DNA from 3 places in the Neorhizobium sp. USDA 3394 genome. Region 3 is predicted to be linked to each of the others. Evidence: predicted binding sites of a transcription regulator. Region 3 holds the regulator's gene; each other region holds the start of a gene.
What was found. Region 3 encodes HrcA, which represses chaperone genes, less so after heat shock. Its sites were predicted from a motif close to GTTAGCACTCNCNNNNNGNGAGTGCTAAC; they were not measured.

Region 1: the regulator HrcA is predicted to act here: its motif matches at 4,284-4,312, upstream of groES (co-chaperone GroES).
Region 2: the regulator HrcA is predicted to act here: its motif matches at 2,104-2,132, upstream of groES (co-chaperone GroES).

Annotation. Positions count from the first base shown of each region.
Region 1 is NZ_JBWCDU010000001.1:2,997,918-3,004,075, reverse strand. Features, by position in the region: gene ACZ9EJ_RS14815 (elongation factor G) at 181-2,118, shown strand; gene groL (chaperonin GroEL) at 2,230-3,873, opposite strand; gene groES (co-chaperone GroES) at 3,932-4,228, opposite strand; gene ACZ9EJ_RS14800 (TIGR01459 family HAD-type hydrolase) at 4,665-5,513, shown strand; gene ACZ9EJ_RS14795 (bifunctional riboflavin kinase/FAD synthetase) at 5,554-6,158, shown strand, end outside.
Region 2 is NZ_JBWCDU010000002.1:996,880-1,003,037, reverse strand. Features, by position in the region: gene ACZ9EJ_RS26325 (sensor histidine kinase) at 1-428, opposite strand, end outside; gene ACZ9EJ_RS26320 (hypothetical protein) at 425-649, opposite strand; gene ACZ9EJ_RS26315 (cold-shock protein) at 778-987, opposite strand; gene ACZ9EJ_RS26310 (J domain-containing protein) at 1,390-1,998, shown strand; gene groES (co-chaperone GroES) at 2,186-2,482, shown strand; gene groL (chaperonin GroEL) at 2,548-4,182, shown strand; gene ACZ9EJ_RS26295 (hypothetical protein) at 4,358-4,621, shown strand; gene ACZ9EJ_RS26290 (YkgJ family cysteine cluster protein) at 4,733-5,035, opposite strand; gene ACZ9EJ_RS26285 (magnesium and cobalt transport protein CorA) at 5,221-6,158, shown strand, end outside.
Region 3 is NZ_JBWCDU010000001.1:3,340,075-3,346,232, forward strand. Features, by position in the region: partial or broken gene rpoN (RNA polymerase factor sigma-54) at 1-1,126, shown strand, start outside; gene hpf (ribosome hibernation-promoting factor, HPF/YfiA family) at 1,375-1,950, shown strand; gene ptsN (PTS IIA-like nitrogen regulatory protein PtsN) at 2,027-2,491, shown strand; gene grpE (nucleotide exchange factor GrpE) at 2,689-3,330, opposite strand; gene hrcA (heat-inducible transcriptional repressor HrcA) at 3,448-4,527, opposite strand; gene rph (ribonuclease PH) at 4,705-5,421, shown strand; gene ACZ9EJ_RS16505 (VOC family protein) at 5,444-5,851, shown strand; gene rdgB (RdgB/HAM1 family non-canonical purine NTP pyrophosphatase) at 5,860-6,158, shown strand, end outside.

The sequences.
Region 1 (6,158 bases), 340 kb from region 3:
CGGATCGACCATACGGCCGCGCTTGACATATCCTCGGAGATTTCCGTACAGCTCGACATGCGCCTCCTCGGAAACCGAGAGGTTTTGCATCAAGCCATGGCCATCAGCTCATAGAGGTCCCAATGCGCCGAGTCCCTTCTCACGAAAATCACGTTCGAAATTCTGAGAAGTTGAGGGTTCATGCGCACTTTGAATCTGGGCATCCTCGCCCATGTGGACGCAGGCAAGACTAGCCTTACGGAAAGACTCCTTTTTAATGCCGGTGTGATCGACAGGCTGGGCAGCGTCGATACCGGCGATACGCAAACCGATAGCCTCGAGATCGAGCGCCAGCGCGGAATCACCATTCGCGCTGCGGTCGTGTCCTTTACGATTGGCGACACGGCCATCAACCTCGTCGATACGCCCGGCCATCCCGATTTCATTGCCGAGGTCGAGCGGATACTTGGATTGCTGGACGCTGCGGTCGTCGTCGTTTCGGCGGTCGAGGGCGTGCAGGCGCAGACCCGCGTATTGGTGCGGGCGTTGCAGCGCCTCGCCGTGCCGTTCGTCTTCTTCATCAACAAGGTCGATCGCTTAGGCGCGCAATATGACCGAGTGCTGGAGGACATCGCCCGCCAGCTGCCGGTTCGGCCGATCGCGATGTCGACCGTCATCGACCCCGGCAGCAAGCTTGTACGGGTAGAGACACTCGACCTGCGCACCGAACCGTCCTTCACAGTGCTGAGTGAAACGCTGGCGGAAAACGACGACGCATTGCTCGGCGACTATCTCATGGCCCCGGATCGTCTGACCGCCGGAAGGCTCGGACACTCTCTGGCCGATCAGGTCTCCAGGGGCCTGGTGCACCCCGCATTCGCAGGAGCCGCGATGACCGGCGTCGGCCTGCCAGCGCTGACATCGGCCATCACGACGCTGCTGCCCAGCCGCGGGCGCGACCCGGGCGGTCCGATCGCCGGGAGGATATTCAAGATCGAGCGCGGGTGGGGCGGCGAAAAACTTTCTTACATATATCTCGCATCCGGCACGATCCAGCTCCGGCAATACCTGGATCTGCCCCGGGGCCCGGCAAGGGTGACCGGAATCCACGTCTTCGAGGCTGGCGGGGTTCATCCCGTCGCCAGTTTCCACGCCGGGCAGGTCGCTCGCGTCAGTGGCCTCGCCAGCGCCCGGATTGGGGATGCGGTGGGAGACGATCTGCTTTCCGGTGGCCGGTCCCACTTTGCTCCGCCCACCCTTGAAACCCGTGTGCTGGCCAGGCGCCCTTCCGACAATGCGGCCCTCTGGCTGGCGTTGAACCAGTTGGCCGAACAGGATCCGCTGATCAACCTGCGCCGCAACGACGACGCCAACGAAGTCTTCGTGTCGCTCTATGGCGAGGTGCAGAAGGAGGTCATCCAATCGACCTTGCTAACGGATTTCGGTATCGAGGCGGTGTTCGAGGAGAGCACGGTTATCTGTGTGGAAAGGCTTGTCGGAACCGGTGCAGGCCTCGAGATCCTCTTCAAGGAACCCAATCCCTACATGGCGACAGTCGGGCTGCGCGTCGAGCCACGACCGGAAGGGGCCGGCAACAGCTTCGCGTTGGAAGTGGACGTGGGCCAGATGCCCGCAAGCTTCTATCGGGCGGTCGAGGACACCGTGTCCGAAACGCTGAAGCAGGGCCCTTTCGGCTGGCAGATCATCGATTGCCACGTCGCCATGACCGCGGCCCGGCACAGTTCACCGGTGAGCACTGCCGCCGATTTCCGGCAGTTGACGCCGCTGGTACTGGCAGCGGCTCTGTCGGCAGCGCAGACCGTCGTCTGCGAGCCGATCGACCGCTTTTACCTCGAGGTGCCTGTCACGGCTTTAAGCGGTCTGCACACCCTGCTTGCGAAATCCGGTGCGATAACCAGGGATTCCGTGATTGCAAACGGGGTGGCCCGGCTGGAAGGCACGATAGCATCCACGATGACTCAAGGCGTTCTGCAACAATTGCCGGGGCTGACAAGCGGCATGGGGACGATGGAATATTCCTTTGATCACTATGCCCGGATGGCTGGTCCGCCTCGTTCGCGCCAACGTTCGGGCGCCGATCCGTTCAATGCCGCCGAATATCTGCTGCGCTTGCGCTGAAACCGGTTCATCGATCGGGTAGCCCGCAAGCCATCGACAAACAAAAAGGGCGACCCGAGGGCCGCCCTTTCCGAACTGAACCGGCTGGCTCAGATGCGAGACCCGGAGGTCTTACATCATGTCCATGCCGCCCATTCCGCCCATGCCGCCAGGCATGCCGCCGCCGGCAGCTTCCTTCTTCGGAAGTTCGGCGATCATGGCTTCGGTGGTGATCAGCAGCGAAGCAACCGAAGCTGCGTTCTGCAGGGCGGTACGAACGACCTTGAGCGGGTCGACGATACCCATGGTGATCATGTCGCCATATTCAGACGTCTGGGCGTTGTAGCCGTAGTTGTCTTCGTTCTTTTCGAGGATCTTGCCGACCACGATGGAGGCTTCGTCACCAGCGTTTTCAGCGATCTGGCGAACCAGCGACTGCAGAGCGCGGCGAACGATGTTGATGCCGGCTTCCTGGTCGTCGTTGGCACCCTTTGCGGCGATCTTCGTGGAAGAACGCAGCAGGGCAACGCCGCCGCCCGGTACGATGCCTTCCTGAACGGCAGCGCGCGTCGCGTTGAGGGCGTCGTCGATGCGGTCCTTCTTTTCCTTGACTTCGACTTCCGTCGAGCCGCCGACGCGGATCACGGCAACGCCGCCAGCGAGCTTGGCAAGACGTTCCTGCAGCTTTTCGCGGTCGTAGTCGGAAGTGGTTTCCTCGATCTGGGCCTTGATCTGACCAACGCGGCCTTCGATGTCGGCCTTGGAGCCGGCGCCGTCGACGATCGTGGTGTTTTCCTTGGAGATCGAGACCTTCTTGGTGCGGCCGAGCATGTCGAGCGTGACATTTTCGAGCTTGATGCCGAGGTCTTCGGAGATGACAGTGCCGCCCGTCAGGATGGCGATGTCTTCGAGCATGGCCTTGCGGCGGTCGCCGAAGCCCGGAGCCTTGACGGCAGCGATCTTGAGGCCGCCACGCAGCTTGTTGACGACGAGCGTTGCAAGAGCTTCGCCTTCGACGTCTTCAGCGATGATGAGGAGCGGCTTGCCGGTCTGAACGACGGCTTCGAGAACCGGGAGCATCGCCTGCAGGTTCGAGAGCTTCTTCTCGTGGAGGAGAATGAAAGCGTCGTCGAGGTCGGCGACCATCTTTTCCGGGTTGGTGACGAAGTAGGGCGACAGGTAGCCGCGGTCGAACTGCATGCCTTCGACGACTTCGAGTTCGGTTTCGGCGGTCTTGGCTTCTTCAACCGTGATGACGCCTTCATTGCCGACCTTCTGCATGGCTTCAGCAATGTCGAGACCGACCTGCTTGTCGCCGTTTGCGGAGATCGTGCCGACCTGTGCGACTTCTTCCGAGGTCGAGATCTTCTTGGCCTTGGCCTGGAGATCCTTGACGACGTCAGCAACGGCGAGATCGATACCGCGCTTCAGGTCCATCGGGTTCATGCCGGCTGCAACGGCCTTGTTGCCTTCGCGAACGATCGCCTGGGCAAGAACGGTAGCAGTCGTGGTGCCGTCGCCGGCGATGTCGTTGGTCTTCGAAGCAACTTCGCGGACCATCTGGGCGCCCATGTTCTCGAACTTGTCGTCAAGTTCGATTTCCTTGGCGACCGATACGCCGTCCTTGGTGATGCGCGGCGCGCCGAACGACTTGTCGATGATGACGTTGCGGCCCTTCGGGCCGAGCGTTACCTTGACTGCGTCAGCGAGAATGTCGACGCCGCGCAGCATCTTTTCGCGCGCGGTGCGGCCGAACTTGATTTCTTTAGCTGCCATTTTGATAACTCCTGAAAAGGGGTGTCAGCGATATTTCAGTGAAAGCAACCGACTGAGATCAGCCGATGATGCCCATGATGTCGGATTCCTTCATGATCAGAAGGTCTTCGCCATCGAGCTTGACTTCGGTGCCCGACCACTTGCCGAACAGGACGCGGTCGCCTGCCTTGACGTCGAGAGCGGTGATGTTGCCCTTGTCGTCGCGGGTGCCGGTGCCGACGGCGACGATTTCGCCTTCCTGCGGCTTTTCCTTGGCGGTATCAGGAATGATGATGCCGCCCTTGGTCTTGGCTTCGGATTCGACGCGACGAACAACGACGCGGTCGTGAAGGGGGCGGAAATTGGTGCTTGCCATTGTCTAATCCCTCGATCAAATGACATGGACGGGTTGAAACCCGTATCTCGGTGCTGTTAGCACTCCCGCTTGGAGAGTGCCAGCCGCGTCGAGATAAGGTCGGCCGGCGAATGAGTCAAGAACGGCCGTAAAATTTTCGAGCCGGCTCGGAACCTCATGTGAAATACGCTTAACGATACGGATGCTGGGCCGCGCCTGCGTCTGGCGGAACTGACGGCCGCTTGCCGGCCACATCGGGTTTTCGGTTTAGGCCACCTCTCCGTGGCAGGTCGGCATGTTGCACCGGACTTTGGTGGAAGAAAGGCGCCGGGGCGTTGGAGGGCAGTATGCGGTTGCGGACGCCGACGACGCCGTTGCGGCTTTTCTCCCGAATATCTCTTGTAATCCTGAACCGGGTTTGTCATGTGACCCGGGACTTGCGAGATGGGAAGGTTACATGGCAAAGCGCATCGGCAATCTGAGCGAAGTGATCGGCGACTACGACGTGGTTCTTTCGGACGTCTGGGGTGTGGTTCACAACGGTGTCGAGGCTTTCCAGCATTCCTGCAAGGCGCTCGCCGCGGCCCGCGAAGCCGGCGCCACGGTGGTGCTGATCACCAATTCGCCGCGCACGGCACCCGGCGTCATCGAGCAGATGCGCACGCTCGGCGTTCCCGACGGCACCTATGACCGGATCGTCACATCCGGCGACGTCACCCAGCACCTGATCGTCGACGGCCCGAAAAAGGTCTTCCTGATCGGTCCCGAACGCGACCTCAACCTGTTCGACGGGCTCGGCGTCGAGGTGGTCTCCGCCGACGAAGCCGAATGCATCGTCTGCACCGGCTTTTTCGACGACGAGAAGGAAGTACCGGAAGATTATACCGACATGCTGGCGGCGTTTGCCAAGCGCGACGTGCCGTTCATCTGTGCCAACCCGGATCTCGTCGTCGAGCGCGGCCACAAGATCATCCCCTGCGCCGGCGCGGTGGCGGCCTATTACGAAGAGTTCGGCGGCAAGACCCGCGTCGCCGGCAAGCCGCACCGCCCGATCTACGAGGCGACGATCGAAGCGGCCCGCGAAGTGCGCGGCGATTTCCCGATGAACCGGGTACTGGCGATCGGCGACGGCATGCCGACCGACGTGCGCGGCGCGCTCGCATACGGCCTCGACCTCCTTTATATCAGCGCGGGCATCCATGTCGCGGAATACACCGTCAACGGCCAGACCGACGAGGCGATCCTCAACGCCTGGCTGAAGCGGGAAAATGCCGCGCCGAAATACTGGATGCCGCGCCTCGCATAGCCCCTGGGGCCTCAATCGCGCCTGAACCGGAACCCGCTGCATGACTGTCTTCCACCGCAACGAGAAGAAGGAACCGCTGCCCGAGGAACTGAAGGGCGGCGTCATCGCCATCGGCAATTTCGATGGCGTGCACCGCGGCCATCGCAGCGTGCTGGAGCGCGCGCTGGCTCTTGCCGAACAGCGCGGGGTGCCCGCCCTTGTGCTGACCTTCGAGCCGCATCCGCGCACGGTTTTCCGCTCGGAAGAACCGGTCTTCCGCCTGACGCCGGCGCCGCTCAAGGCTCGCCTGCTCGAGGCCATGGGCTTCCGCTCGGTAATCGAATATCCCTTTACCCCCGAGTTCGCGACCCGCTCGGCGGAAGAGTTCATCCAGACCATTCTCGTGGATTGGCTGGCAGCGAGCGCCGTCGTCACCGGCTTCGACTTTCATTTCGGCAAGGGCAGGGAGGGCGGACCGGCCTTCCTGATGGCATCGGGCGCCAAGCACGGTTTCAACGTGCAGCTGGTCGATGCCTTCCGTGACGAAAATGCCGACGTGATCTCCTCCAGCCGTATCCGCGATCTGCTGGCGGAGGGCGATGTCTCCGCCGCGGCCGGCCTGCTCGGTTATCGCTATACGGTCGAGGCGGAAGTGATCGACGGCGA
Region 2 (6,158 bases), on a different contig from region 3:
CTCATTTCGCCAGCAAGGAGTTCATGGCTTTCCTCGGCCTGCTTGCGCCCCGTGACGTCCAGAAAGATCCCCGTCATTGCCCGGTTCTTGATGCCCGCATCACTGCCTTGCCCCCGTGCTGATACCCATCGCACCTCCGATCCGACCAATATCCGGAAGTCGATCTCGTAAGGGCCGATCACGGCGCGTGTCGCGACAAAGGCCGCCCTCACCCTGTCCCTGTCGGCCGGATGTATTTTCTCGGACAGGTGCTCGAACGTCAGGGCGACATCGTGTGCGACGTCCCAGAGAGTAAAGCCGTGACCGTCCATAACAAAACGGTCGGTGTCCACGTTCCAGGACCACAAGGCCACGCCCGCCGCTTGGATTGCGCCGCGCAGTTGCTCCAGTCCCCATTCGGGGCTGCGCGTGGTCACGGTGTTGTTCACACTTGCTTCTGCTTCGCGCGCTTCGCGAGCATGATGCCGAGAGCGGTATTCCGGTCGCGCTCCTCCCTGGCAAGGCGGGCTTCCCGAAGGCGCAGGGTCTTCGCCTCCCGTACCTGCGCGACATAATCAAGCTCTTCGACCGCGTGGTCGCGAGCGAAAAACTGCGATTGAACCTGGTCAAAGGCCATCTCGGCCTGCTGCCGGGTCTTGCTGTGCGTCATGATTATTTCCTGTTTGCAAATATGCAGGGTCGAAAACCAAAAAAGGCCGGACATGATGCCCGGCCCTTTAAAAAATCAGCTTCCAGCAGTGCCAGTACATCCGTGGTCAAAGCGGAAGCCGCTTTTGGTCAGGCAGCCTGCAGGTTGCAAGCCGACATCTTACCGGACTTTACGTCGCGTTCGAGTTCGTAGCCGATCTTCTGGCCCTCGACGATTTCCCGCATTCCGGCGCGCTCGACGGCAGAAATGTGCACGAACGCATCAGCGCCGCCATTGTCAGGCTGGATAAAGCCGAAGCCCTTGGTGGAATTGAACCATTTAACTGTGCCTGTGGTCATGATGATGAACCCTTTCAAAGCAAGATTGAGTGACCCCGGAGCCAAAGCCCTGAGAATGGATGATAGCGATTGATTTTGAAAGGGAAGTTCGTCAGGCGCGGTGCTAAGCGCGCGGAAACCAAAGTTCAGCAAGCAAAAGATCGATGAACCATAAATAGAGGCTGCCTACCCATAAGTCAACCTTTAGTTTTGGCGCCTCGTGGAGACTGCTCTGGTCTACGGAGATTTGCGTTCCAGGCACGCCCCAATATGGCGGGCGGCGGTGGATCTTGCAGGAAAGGGTTAGCGCAGCGGATCTCAACCCGCTCGGTTGAGCGCTGAACTGCCGTGGCAACGCACAGGTCTGTGGTTGGCCTGTCCATATGTCTTGCCTGCTGGCGCAGGACCGCCATATAAGGCGCGATGACGTCTGATTCAAAGATATTTGTCGGCCTGCGGTCGACCCGCAAAAAACCGGCTCCGAGCGCCGAACCGAACCATCCGAAATGCCAGTGGGACGGATGCGAAAAGGGTGGCACTCATCGTGCTCCTGTAGGGCGGGATGCCGAGGGCCTTTATCTGCTGTTCTGTCCTCAGCACGTAAAGGAATACACCAAAGGTTATAACTTCGCGCCAAATCTCTCCGACCCGTTGGTGGCGCGCTATCAGCGGGAAGCGGCAAACGGCAGCCGCCCGACCTGGGGCACCGGTGTAAAGCAGGCCTCGGAGATGCCGCTGCCCTCCATGGCTCGCTCCGGTTCGGCAAAAGCGACGAACGCACGCAAAAGCGCTGCGCAACGCCAAGCCGCAAAAGTAGATCTTCAGCGACGTAAGCTCAAGGCACTGGAAGCCAAGGCTTTCGAGACGCTCGGCCTTTCACCGGACGCAACGCCGGAGGAAATCAGAAGCCGCTACAAGCAGAAGCTCAAGATGCATCATCCGGACGCGAACAATGGAGAGCGCAACTCGGAGGATCAGCTCCGGGCCTCGATCGACGCCCATAAGATCCTCAAGCTCAACGGCTTCTGCTAGGGGTGCGGCAAGTGACCCGCCGACGTCCCCGATGCCGGCGAACCCTCCTGCGGCAACGAGACGGCGTCGCTGCGGACGCAGCATCACCACCAAAGCACGAATCGCGCTAGCACTCTCACCACAAGAGTGCTAAGGATGTCCGATCGGGAACCCGCCATTGGGCTGCGCTCCCGCCAAGGAACCCAAAATGAACAATACCAATTTTCGGCCGTTGCACGACCGTGTCGTCGTGCGCCGTATCGAGGCCGAAGCCAAGACCAAGGGCGGGATCATCATTCCCGACACCGCCAAGGAAAAGCCCCAGGAAGGCGAAATCGTCGCTGTCGGCACCGGCACCCGCGACGAGAGCGGCAAGATCGTTCCCCTCGATGTCAAGGCAGGCGACCGCATCCTGTTCGGCAAGTGGTCCGGCACCGAGATCAAGTTCAACGGCGAAGACCTGTTGATCATGAAGGAAGCAGACGTCATGGGCGTCATCGCCTGATCTTCGGCCGCTTCCTTATTTCCTTTTGACGAAGACCATGGGGCCAACGGCCCGGGAGTTTTTCCATGTCTGCCAAACAGATCAAATTCGGCCGTGATGCACGCGAGAAGCTGCTGCGCGGCGTCGATATCCTCGCCGACGCAGTGAAGGTGACGCTCGGTCCGAAGGGCCGCAACGTCGTGATCGACAAGTCCTACGGCGCACCGCGGATCACCAAGGACGGTGTCACCGTCGCCAAGGAGATCGAACTTGACGACAAGTTCGAGAACATGGGCGCCCAGATGGTCCGCGAAGTCGCTTCGAAGACCAACGACGTCGCCGGCGACGGCACCACGACTGCTACCGTTCTTGCCCAGGCGATCGTTCGCGAGGGCGGCAAGGCCGTTGCAGCCGGCATGAACCCGATGGACCTGAAGCGCGGCATCGACCTTGCCGTTACCGCCGTCGTGAAAGACCTGCTTGCCAAGGCCAAGAAGATCAACACATCGGAAGAGATCGCCCAGGTCGGCACCATCTCGGCCAATGGCGAGAAGGAAATAGGCCAGTATATCGCCGACGCGATGCAGAAGGTCGGCAATGAAGGCGTCATCACGGTTGAAGAAGCCAAGACCGCCGAAACCGAACTCGAAGTCGTCGAAGGCATGCAGTTCGACCGCGGCTACCTGTCGCCCTACTTCGTCACCAATGCCGAAAAAATGGTGGCTGAGCTGGAAGATGCCTACGTGCTCCTGCACGAAAAGAAGCTTTCCAACCTGCAGGCCATGCTTCCTATCCTGGAAGCAGTCGTCCAGAGCGGCAAGCCGCTGCTGATCATTTCCGAGGATGTCGAGGGCGAGGCTCTTGCAACGCTCGTCGTCAACAAGCTGCGTGGCGGCCTCAAGATCGCTGCCGTCAAGGCTCCGGGCTTCGGCGATCGCCGCAAGGCCATGCTGGAGGATCTGGCGATCCTGACCGGCGGCACCGTGATTTCGGAAGACCTCGGCATCAAGCTCGAGAACGTCACGCTCGAGATGCTCGGCCGCGCCAAGAAGGTCTCGATCACCAAGGAGAACACCACCGTCGTCGATGGTGCGGGCACCAAGGCGGACATTGACGGACGCATCGGGCAGATCAAGGCCCAGATCGAGGAAACCACCTCGGACTACGACCGCGAAAAGCTGCAGGAACGTCTGGCCAAGCTGGCTGGCGGCGTTGCCGTGATCCGCGTCGGCGGTTCGACGGAAATCGAAGTCAAGGAAAAGAAGGACCGCATCGACGACGCCCTCAATGCAACGCGCGCTGCCGTCGAAGAAGGCATCGTGCCTGGCGGCGGTACGGCCCTGCTTCGCGCCTCGATCGTTCTCGACATCAAGGGCGAGAACGACGATCAGAATGCCGGGATCAGCATCATCCGCAAGGCCTTGCAGTCCCTGGTTCGCCAGATTGCTGAGAATGCCGGCGGCGAAGGCTCGATCGTGGTCGGCAAGATCCTGGAAAGCGATACCGACAACTACGGCTACAACGCCCAGACCGGCGAATTCGGCGACATGATCACCATGGGCATCGTCGATCCGGTCAAGGTGGTTCGCACGGCTCTGCAGAACGCGGCTTCGGTCGCCGGCCTGCTGGTGACGACGGAAGCCATGATTGCCGATCTGCCGAAGAAGGATGCCGCCGGCGGCGGCATGCCTGACATGGGCGGCATGGGCGGCATGATGTAAACGGGTTCCCGTCGGGAACTCGATCACGTCTTCTGCTGTGAAGGGCTCCGATCGATCGGGGCCCTTCATTCGTATATTCGGGAAAATATCGATCGGCAGCCCCGGTGGTGGCGGACGCGGTGTGGGCCGCAGTTGTTTGCCAGCCGCCCAGACTGCAGAGCAAGATGAGGGTCAAATGGTTGTATTGAACAGGCCGCGCAGTTCCGCGCCCTATCCGGACAGGGATATCGGTTGTCAGGAAGCCCTGGAGCAGGTCTTTCTTCAGCTTGCAAGGGGACTGACGCCGGACGATATCGTGGCGACGGCTGGCGGTGATCTGCCGCCAGTGTTGGCCGGCCTTGCAAAACGCGCCGAAAGCGTCGGCTGGACGCTGGAAGAAGCGGAAACCGCCATCAGCGAACTGGCGCAGAACCTGCTGGACGACATGTCGCAGATGTAGCCTTTTGGCGATCCTGAGCGGATTCGCATGCCTCCGCCTCGGGGATCGGCCGGCGGCGGTGAACAATCTGCATCCGGCTCGCCGAGGACACGACCGAAATGTCGACGAACCCTACGCGGAATTCAACCCGAAAGCGTCACGCGCGATCAAGCAAGCAGCGTCTCCTGGAAGGCACTCGCGACACACGTCAGGCCTGATATCGTAGACAAGGCAGGATGTGCCGACACCGACCTGCCCTGACAAGGCAGAACAACGGGATCCTTCACAACGCATTCCTCCTTCGTCCGCAGCGACGAAACGTGCCGACAGCCGATCGAGGTCAGCTTCGCTTTCCATGGAGAACCGTGGCCAATCGGCGGAAAACGAACAACACGCACCGCATGCCTGGCAATCAAAATCGTTCGATAAGGTCATACCCATCTCTTATCACGGCGCCTGCCGAAACTCCACAAAGGCACGCCACACGTGATGATGCTTGACCACGATCCGGCAAACGCAGGCAGGCGGTGTCGCATAGTCACAAAAGGGTCGTGAGTTCGCGGGTATCACTTGGCAAGGCATGCCCCGAGGGCGTGATCATCGTCATCCAGGAGGCCCGCATGAGCGTCGCCGCATCTTTTCTTTATCGTGACGGCCGGCGAGTTGAAGCCGTGCCATTCGACGAGGCGGCCATCCCGGCAATGGACAACGAATTCGTCTGGATCGGGCTGCACAAGCCCACCCGCGAAGACCTTTTGACGCTGCAGGGTCGTTTTGGCCTTCACGAACTCTCCGTCGCCGACGCGCTCAGTCCGCTGCAAATGCCGAAGCTCAGCGTCTATGACGATCAGTTGTTCGTCATCGCGAAGACGGCGCAGTTGGAAGCCGACCATATCACGTATGGGGAAACAGCAATTTTCGTCGGCAAGCGCTATATCATAACCGTCCGCAACGGCTCGGAGCGGGGACATCAAGAGCTGCGCGGCAGACTGGAAACATCGCCGCAGACGCTGTGCCATGGCACTGACTACATCCTGCACGCGATCCTCGATTTCATTATCGACGGTTATCTTCCCATTGTGCGCACGATCGAGGATTCCGTGCTCGACATGGAGCGAAAGATGCTCGATGCCTTCCTGGACCGGAACCAGATCAAGCGCATTTTCAAGCTGCGACGGGAAATTATCCTGTTCCAGCGGGTTCTGGACGCAATGCTCGACCTTTGCGGAAAACTCTACCACCTCGATTTGCCGTCGCTTGACAGGGAAGCGAAGCCTTATTTCCGGGACGCACTTCAGCACATGCACCGCGTCGAAACGATGGTCGCAAGCTTGCGCGACGTGATCACGTCCGTTTTCGAGGCGAGTAATCTGCTCGAACAGCAAAGACAAGGCACGATCACGCGGCAACTTGCGGCCTGGGCCGCCATTCTCGCCGTTCCGACGGCGATCGCCGGCATATACGGCATGAATTTCGACAATATGCCGGAACTGAAAACCAGCTATGGCTATTTTGTCGTTTTGGCAGTCATCGCCGTCATGTGCATCGCACTCTTCGT
Region 3 (6,158 bases):
GATGATTTCGTCGCCGGCCAGGTGACGCTGCGCGACCACCTGAACCAGCAGATCCCTTTTCTGATCGTCGATGCGGCCAGCCGCCTGATTGCCCAGCATCTGGTCGATCAGCTCGACGAGGCCGGTTACATGCTGGGCGACATAGAGGAGATCGCCGCCCGCCTCGGCGGAAGTGCCGAGCATGTCGAAACCATCCTGCACTCGCTGCAGACGCTCGATCCGCCGGGCGTCTTCGCACGATCGCTCAGCGAATGTCTGGCAATCCAGCTTCGCGAAAAGGACCGGCTCGACCCGGCGATGGATGCACTGATCCGACACCTGGATCTGCTCGGCAAACGCGACTTCGCGTCACTTCGAAAGATCTGCGGTGTCGACGACGAAGACCTCATCGACATGCTGGCGGAAATTCGCGGCCTTAACCCGAAGCCCGGCGCGGGTTTCGAGCGCGGCATGTCGGAGACGATTTCGCCGGATATCGTCGTGCGCGCGGCATCCGACGGCGGCTGGATGGTGGAACTCAATCCGGACACGCTGCCGCGTGTTCTGGTGAACCACACCTATTTCCAGACGGTGTCGAAGAACTGCCCGAAAAAACGGCGACGACCATAATTTCCTTTCCGACTGCATGCAGAACGCCAACTGGCTGACACGCAGCCTCGACCAGCGCGCCAAGACGATCATGAAGGTGGCGACCGAAATCGTCCGGCAGCAGGATGCCTTCCTGATGCACGGCGTCGATCACCTGCGGCCGCTCAACCTCAAGACCGTTGCCGAAGCGATCAAGATGCATGAATCGACGGTCAGCCGCGTCACCTCCAACAAATACATGCTGACGCCGCGAGGCCTGTTCGAACTCAAATATTTCTTCACGGTGTCGATCGGCTCGGCGGAAGAAGGCGGCGACAGCCATTCGGCGGAAGCCGTGCGCCACCGGATTCGCCTGCTCATCGCCCAGGAGACGCCGGAGGCCGTGCTTTCGGACGACGATATCGTGATCAGCCTGAAACGGGGCGGCGTCGAGCTTGCGCGCCGGACCGTCGCGAAATACCGCGAGGCGATGAACATCCCCTCCTCCGTACAACGTCGCCGCGAAAAGCGTGCGATCGCCGGGGTCGCGGCATACTGAGACACGGCCGAAACAGGCGGTTTTCCACAGGCCTACGTAGAAACCCCAAGACCGGCCGCCGTTGACATTTAAAACATCGGGCGCTAGAAGCCCGCCGCAACTGCACGGGACATGGCACGAAACCTATCCCATTATCCAGACAGGCACCGATTGCAGCAATTTAGCGCAGTGGCGTGTGAACGGCTTGGATGAGGGGACGGCTTGGCGTAGACTGGAACACGCAAGTCACGACAAGAAGGAAGAACTCCATGAGTGTGCGTGTATCCGGTAAGCATATGGAAATTGGCGATTCGTTCCGTCAAAGGATCGAGGACCAAATCGGAGAAGCGGTTACAAAATACTTCGACGGAGGCTATTCGAGCCAAGTCATCGTGGAAAAGGCTGGTTCGCGCTTTTCTGCCGACTGCAAGGTGCATCTCGACACCGGGATCGTCCTGCATGCGGCTGGGGAGGCGAATGATCCGCAGATCAGTTTCGATGCCGCAGCACAGCGGATCGAAAAGCGTCTGCGTCGCTACAAGCGGCGGCTCAAGGACCATCATGCCGGCAACCATGTGAATGGTTATGCGGAAGTTGCCTACACTGTTATGGACAGCGTACCGGATGAAGGGGAGGAAGTACCCGAGGATTTCGCGCCGACGATCGTCGCGGAAAGTTCGAAGCAGTTGAAGACGATGACGGTCGCAAGCGCCGTCATGGCACTTGATATGACAGACGAGCCTGTTCTTCTGTTCCGCAGCCCCGGCAAGGAACACCTGAACATTGTGTACCGCCGCAACGACGGCAATATTGGTTGGATCGATTCCACCAATATCAAGAACTGACACCTGGGGAGAGCGTCGGCAACGGCGCTCCCCTTCGCCTAGGGCACAAGCTCTTGCGGCACGAAGGATGACGAGAATGGCATTGGCAGATTTGCTGCAGCAAGATGCGATTATTCCTACCCTAAAGGTAAATTCCAAAAAACAGCTGTTGCAGGAGCTGGCGGCCAAGGCTTCCAAGCTGACGGGTGTGAGCGAACGAGAAATCTTCGACATCATCCTGCAGCGCGAGAGGCTCGGCTCCACGGGCGTCGGCCATGGCATCGCCATCCCGCACGGCAAGCTCAACAGCATCTCGTCGATCAAGGGTATTTTCGCGCGCCTTGAAGCGCCGGTCGATTTCGAAGCGCTCGATGACGAGCCGGTCGATCTGGTGTTCCTGCTGCTCGCACCTGAAGGCGCCGGGGCTGACCATCTGAAGGCGCTGTCGCGCATCGCCCGCGTCCTGCGGGACCAGGACCTCGTCGCCAAGCTGCGCAAGACCGATTCCGCTTCGGCGATCTATGCCTTCCTCAACGAGGAGCAGGCTAACCACGCCGCCTGACCGCATACACATTCGTGGGGACGAAACGAACCACCCGGCCGCTGACAAAGCGCCGGGCGGTTTTGTTCTTGAGGACCCGTTTGACTGGAAAATACGCGTGACCTGACGGCGCGGACGCTTGCCCTCAGGACTGAGAAACGCCGATTGAGCGTCTGACGCAAAGCGAAAAGCGGGCTTGCGCCCGCTTTTCAAAGCTCTCAGGCGTTCTTCTCGCCGGCGGCTTCCGCGGAGGCTTCCGCCTTCGGGCCGCCCTTGGCAACACCGACCATGGCGGGGCGCAGCACGCGTTCGCCGATCGTGAACCCGGCCTGGACGACCTGGACGACGGTATTGTTCGGAACAGCAGAGTTCGGGATCTCGAACATCGCCTGGTGGAAGTTCGGATCGAACTTCTGACCTTCCGCATCGATCTTCTTCACGCCGTGGCGTTCCAGCGCCGACAGCATGGAGCGCTCGGTCATCTCGACGCCCTCGAGGAGCGTGGTCAGAGCGGCATCCGCCGTGGCTCGCATTTCGGTCGGCACGGCGTCCAGCGCCCGGCGCAGGTTGTCCGAAACGGCGAGCATGTCGCGCGCAAAGCCGGCTGCCGCATAGGCCTTGGCGTCCTTGATCTCGCGTTCGGTGCGGCGGCGCAGGTTATCCATTTCGGCCGCCAGCCGCAGGAAGCGGTCGCGCAGCTCGTTATTTTCGGCTTTCAGCAATTCCAGCGGATCCGGTTCGGCGGCAGGCGCCTCGGCATTCTTCTGGTTGGCCGCGTCCTCAAGAGCAGATGCAACAGCTTCAACCGTGTTCTCCGCGGCAGTTGCGTCAGGTCCGTTCTTGTTGGTTTCGTCGGTCATGACGGTCTCCGGTTATTCTTGGCTTGGATTTACGGGCTTGGATTTGTGCCCGATATCGAGGTTTAAAGTGAAAAAATCAAGGCTTGGTGGGAAAGTTGGGGCGGCTACGTCGCGAATTCAGCGCGACAGCCTGGCAAGCAGCTGCGCGGTGTAATCCACCATCGGCACGATGCGCGAATAGTTGAGCCGCGTCGGGCCGATGACGCCGACGGCACCGACGATCCGGTCTTCGCCGTCACGATAGGGCGCGACGATGAGCGAGGAGCCCGACAGGGAGAACAGCTTGTTTTCCGAGCCGATGAAGATTCGCACGCCCGGTCCTTTTTCAGCGAGATCGAGAATTTCGATCAGGCTGTCCTTCTTCTCGAGATCGTCGAAAAGCAACCGCAGGCGATCGAGATCGGCAACGTCTGCCAGACCTTCGAGCAGATTGGCACGACCGCGGACGATAAGCTGGGTCGGCTTGCCTTCCTCGCTGTCGCCGGACCAGACCGCAAGACCGCGCTCGACCAGTTCCTGCGAGAGCGCGTGGAGCTCACCCTGTACCTGATCCTTGAGTGTCTTCAGCTGGCCGCGCAGTTCCGGCAGCGTCTGGCCGCTCAGGTGGGCGTTGAGGAAATTGGCCGCTTCGGTCAGCTGCGACGAGGTCACGCCGGCCGGAAGTTCGATAATGCGGTTTTCCACCTGGTTATGATCGCCGACAAGCACCGCAAGCGCCTTGGTCGGCTCGAGACGAATGAACTCGACGTGCTTTAGAACCGGGTCGCTCTTGGTGGTAATGACGATCCCGGCGCCGCGCGAGACGCCCGACAGCATGCGGCTCGCCTCTGCCATCAGGCTTTCCATCGGCTGGTCGCGATCAGCGGGCCGAATCTGCCGGTCGATATTGGCACGCTCCTCGGCCGACAGGTCTCCGACCTGCATGAACGCGTCGACGAAAAAGCGAAGCCCGGACTGGGTCGGCAGGCGGCCGGCGCTGATATGCGGGGAGTAGATGAGGCCCAGTTCCTCGAGATCGCTCATCACATTGCGCACCGACGCCGGCGACAGCGATATGGGCAGCAGGCGGGAAAGATTTCGAGAGCCGAGCGGTTCGCCGGTCTCCAGATAGCTTTCCACGATGCGGCGGAAAATTTCGCGCGAACGGTCATCGAGCACAGAACCGCTGTCCCTACCCGTCGATGCCGAAAATCCCATCTAAACCTTCACCGCTCCATTGATCTTTCGATAAAATATAGTCATTCGCCGCGCCTTCTCCAAAGGGAAAATCATCACGGGCATAATCATTCGCCCTCAGAGGGCCTCAGGCCTTTTTCTTTGCAAAAGCTGGGCCGGGGCCGTAGAAGGCGGAAACAGAAATCCAGGGAGTGAAGCATGCGGCCTTCAGGCAGACAGTTGAACCAGATGCGCAAGGTCTCATTCGAGCGCAATTTCTCCAAACATGCCGAAGGCTCATGCCTCGTCAAGTTCGGCGACACGCATGTGCTTTGTACCGCGAGCCTGGAAGAAAAGACACCGCCGTGGCTGCGCAACAGCGGCAAGGGCTGGGTGACCGCGGAATACGGCATGCTGCCGCGCGCCACGGGCGACCGCATGAAGCGTGAAGCCGCCGCCGGAAAGCAAGGCGGCCGCACCCAGGAAATCCAGCGCCTGATCGGCCGCTCCCTGCGCGCCGTCATCGATCTCGAAGCGCTCGGCGAAAAGCAGATCACCATCGACTGCGACGTCATCCAGGCGGACGGCGGCACGCGCACGGCGTCGATCACCGGTGGCTGGATCGCGCTCTACGATTGCTTGAAGTGGATGGAAGCCCGCTCGATGACCAAGGTCGACAAGGTGCTGAAGGACCACGTCGCTGCGATCTCCTGCGGCATCTTTGCCGGCCAGCCGGTCATCGACCTCGACTATATCGAGGATTCGGCTGCCGAGACGGACGCCAATTTCGTGATGACCGGCTCCGGCGGTATCGTCGAGGTGCAGGGTACGGCTGAGGGCAAGCCCTTCAGCCAGGAAGAGTTCCTGAAGCTGCTGGCGCTTGCCCAGGACGGCACCCAGGAACTGGTGGCGATGCAGAAGCAGGCGATTGCCTGAAACTCGCTGAGAGAGGTGCTCTTTGATCGAAGGCATTCTCGAAACCGCACTTTATGCTGACGATCTCGATGCCGCCGATGCCTTCTACGGCGGCATCCTCGGACTTGAAAAGGTTCTGCGCGCCGGCAACAGGCATGTGTTCTTCCGATGCGGGCCGGGCATCCTGCTGATCTTCAACCCCGCAGAGACGGTGAAGCCACCGCCCGCCGGTGCCTTGCCGGTTCCGCCCCATGGTGCGACAGGACCGGGGCATATCTGCTTTCGCATGACGAGCGAAGCGATTGACTTGCTCAGGGAAAAGCTCAACAAGGCAGGCATTGCCATCGAAAGCGATTTCCGCTGGCCGAACGGTGCCCGCTCAATCTATTTCCGCGATCCGGCCGGCAACAGCCTGGAATGCGCAGAGCCGAGGCTCTGGAATATCGAATAGGAATTGAAATGCGCAAGCTCGATACGAAAACGATCGTCGTCGCCAGCCACAATGCCGGAAAGATCCGCGAGATTGCAGAGCTGATCGGTCCCTTCGGCTTTTCCGCGAAATCCGCCGCCGAACTGAAATTCGAAGAGCCCGACGAAACGGGCACGACATTCGAGGAAAACGCCGCGATCAAGGCGCTCGCCTCTGCCAAAGCCTCCGGACTGCCGGCGCTGTCGGATGATTCCGGCATCGTCATCGACGCGCTCGATGGCGCACCCGGCGTCTATACCGCCAACTGGGCAGAGCGCGAGGACGGCAG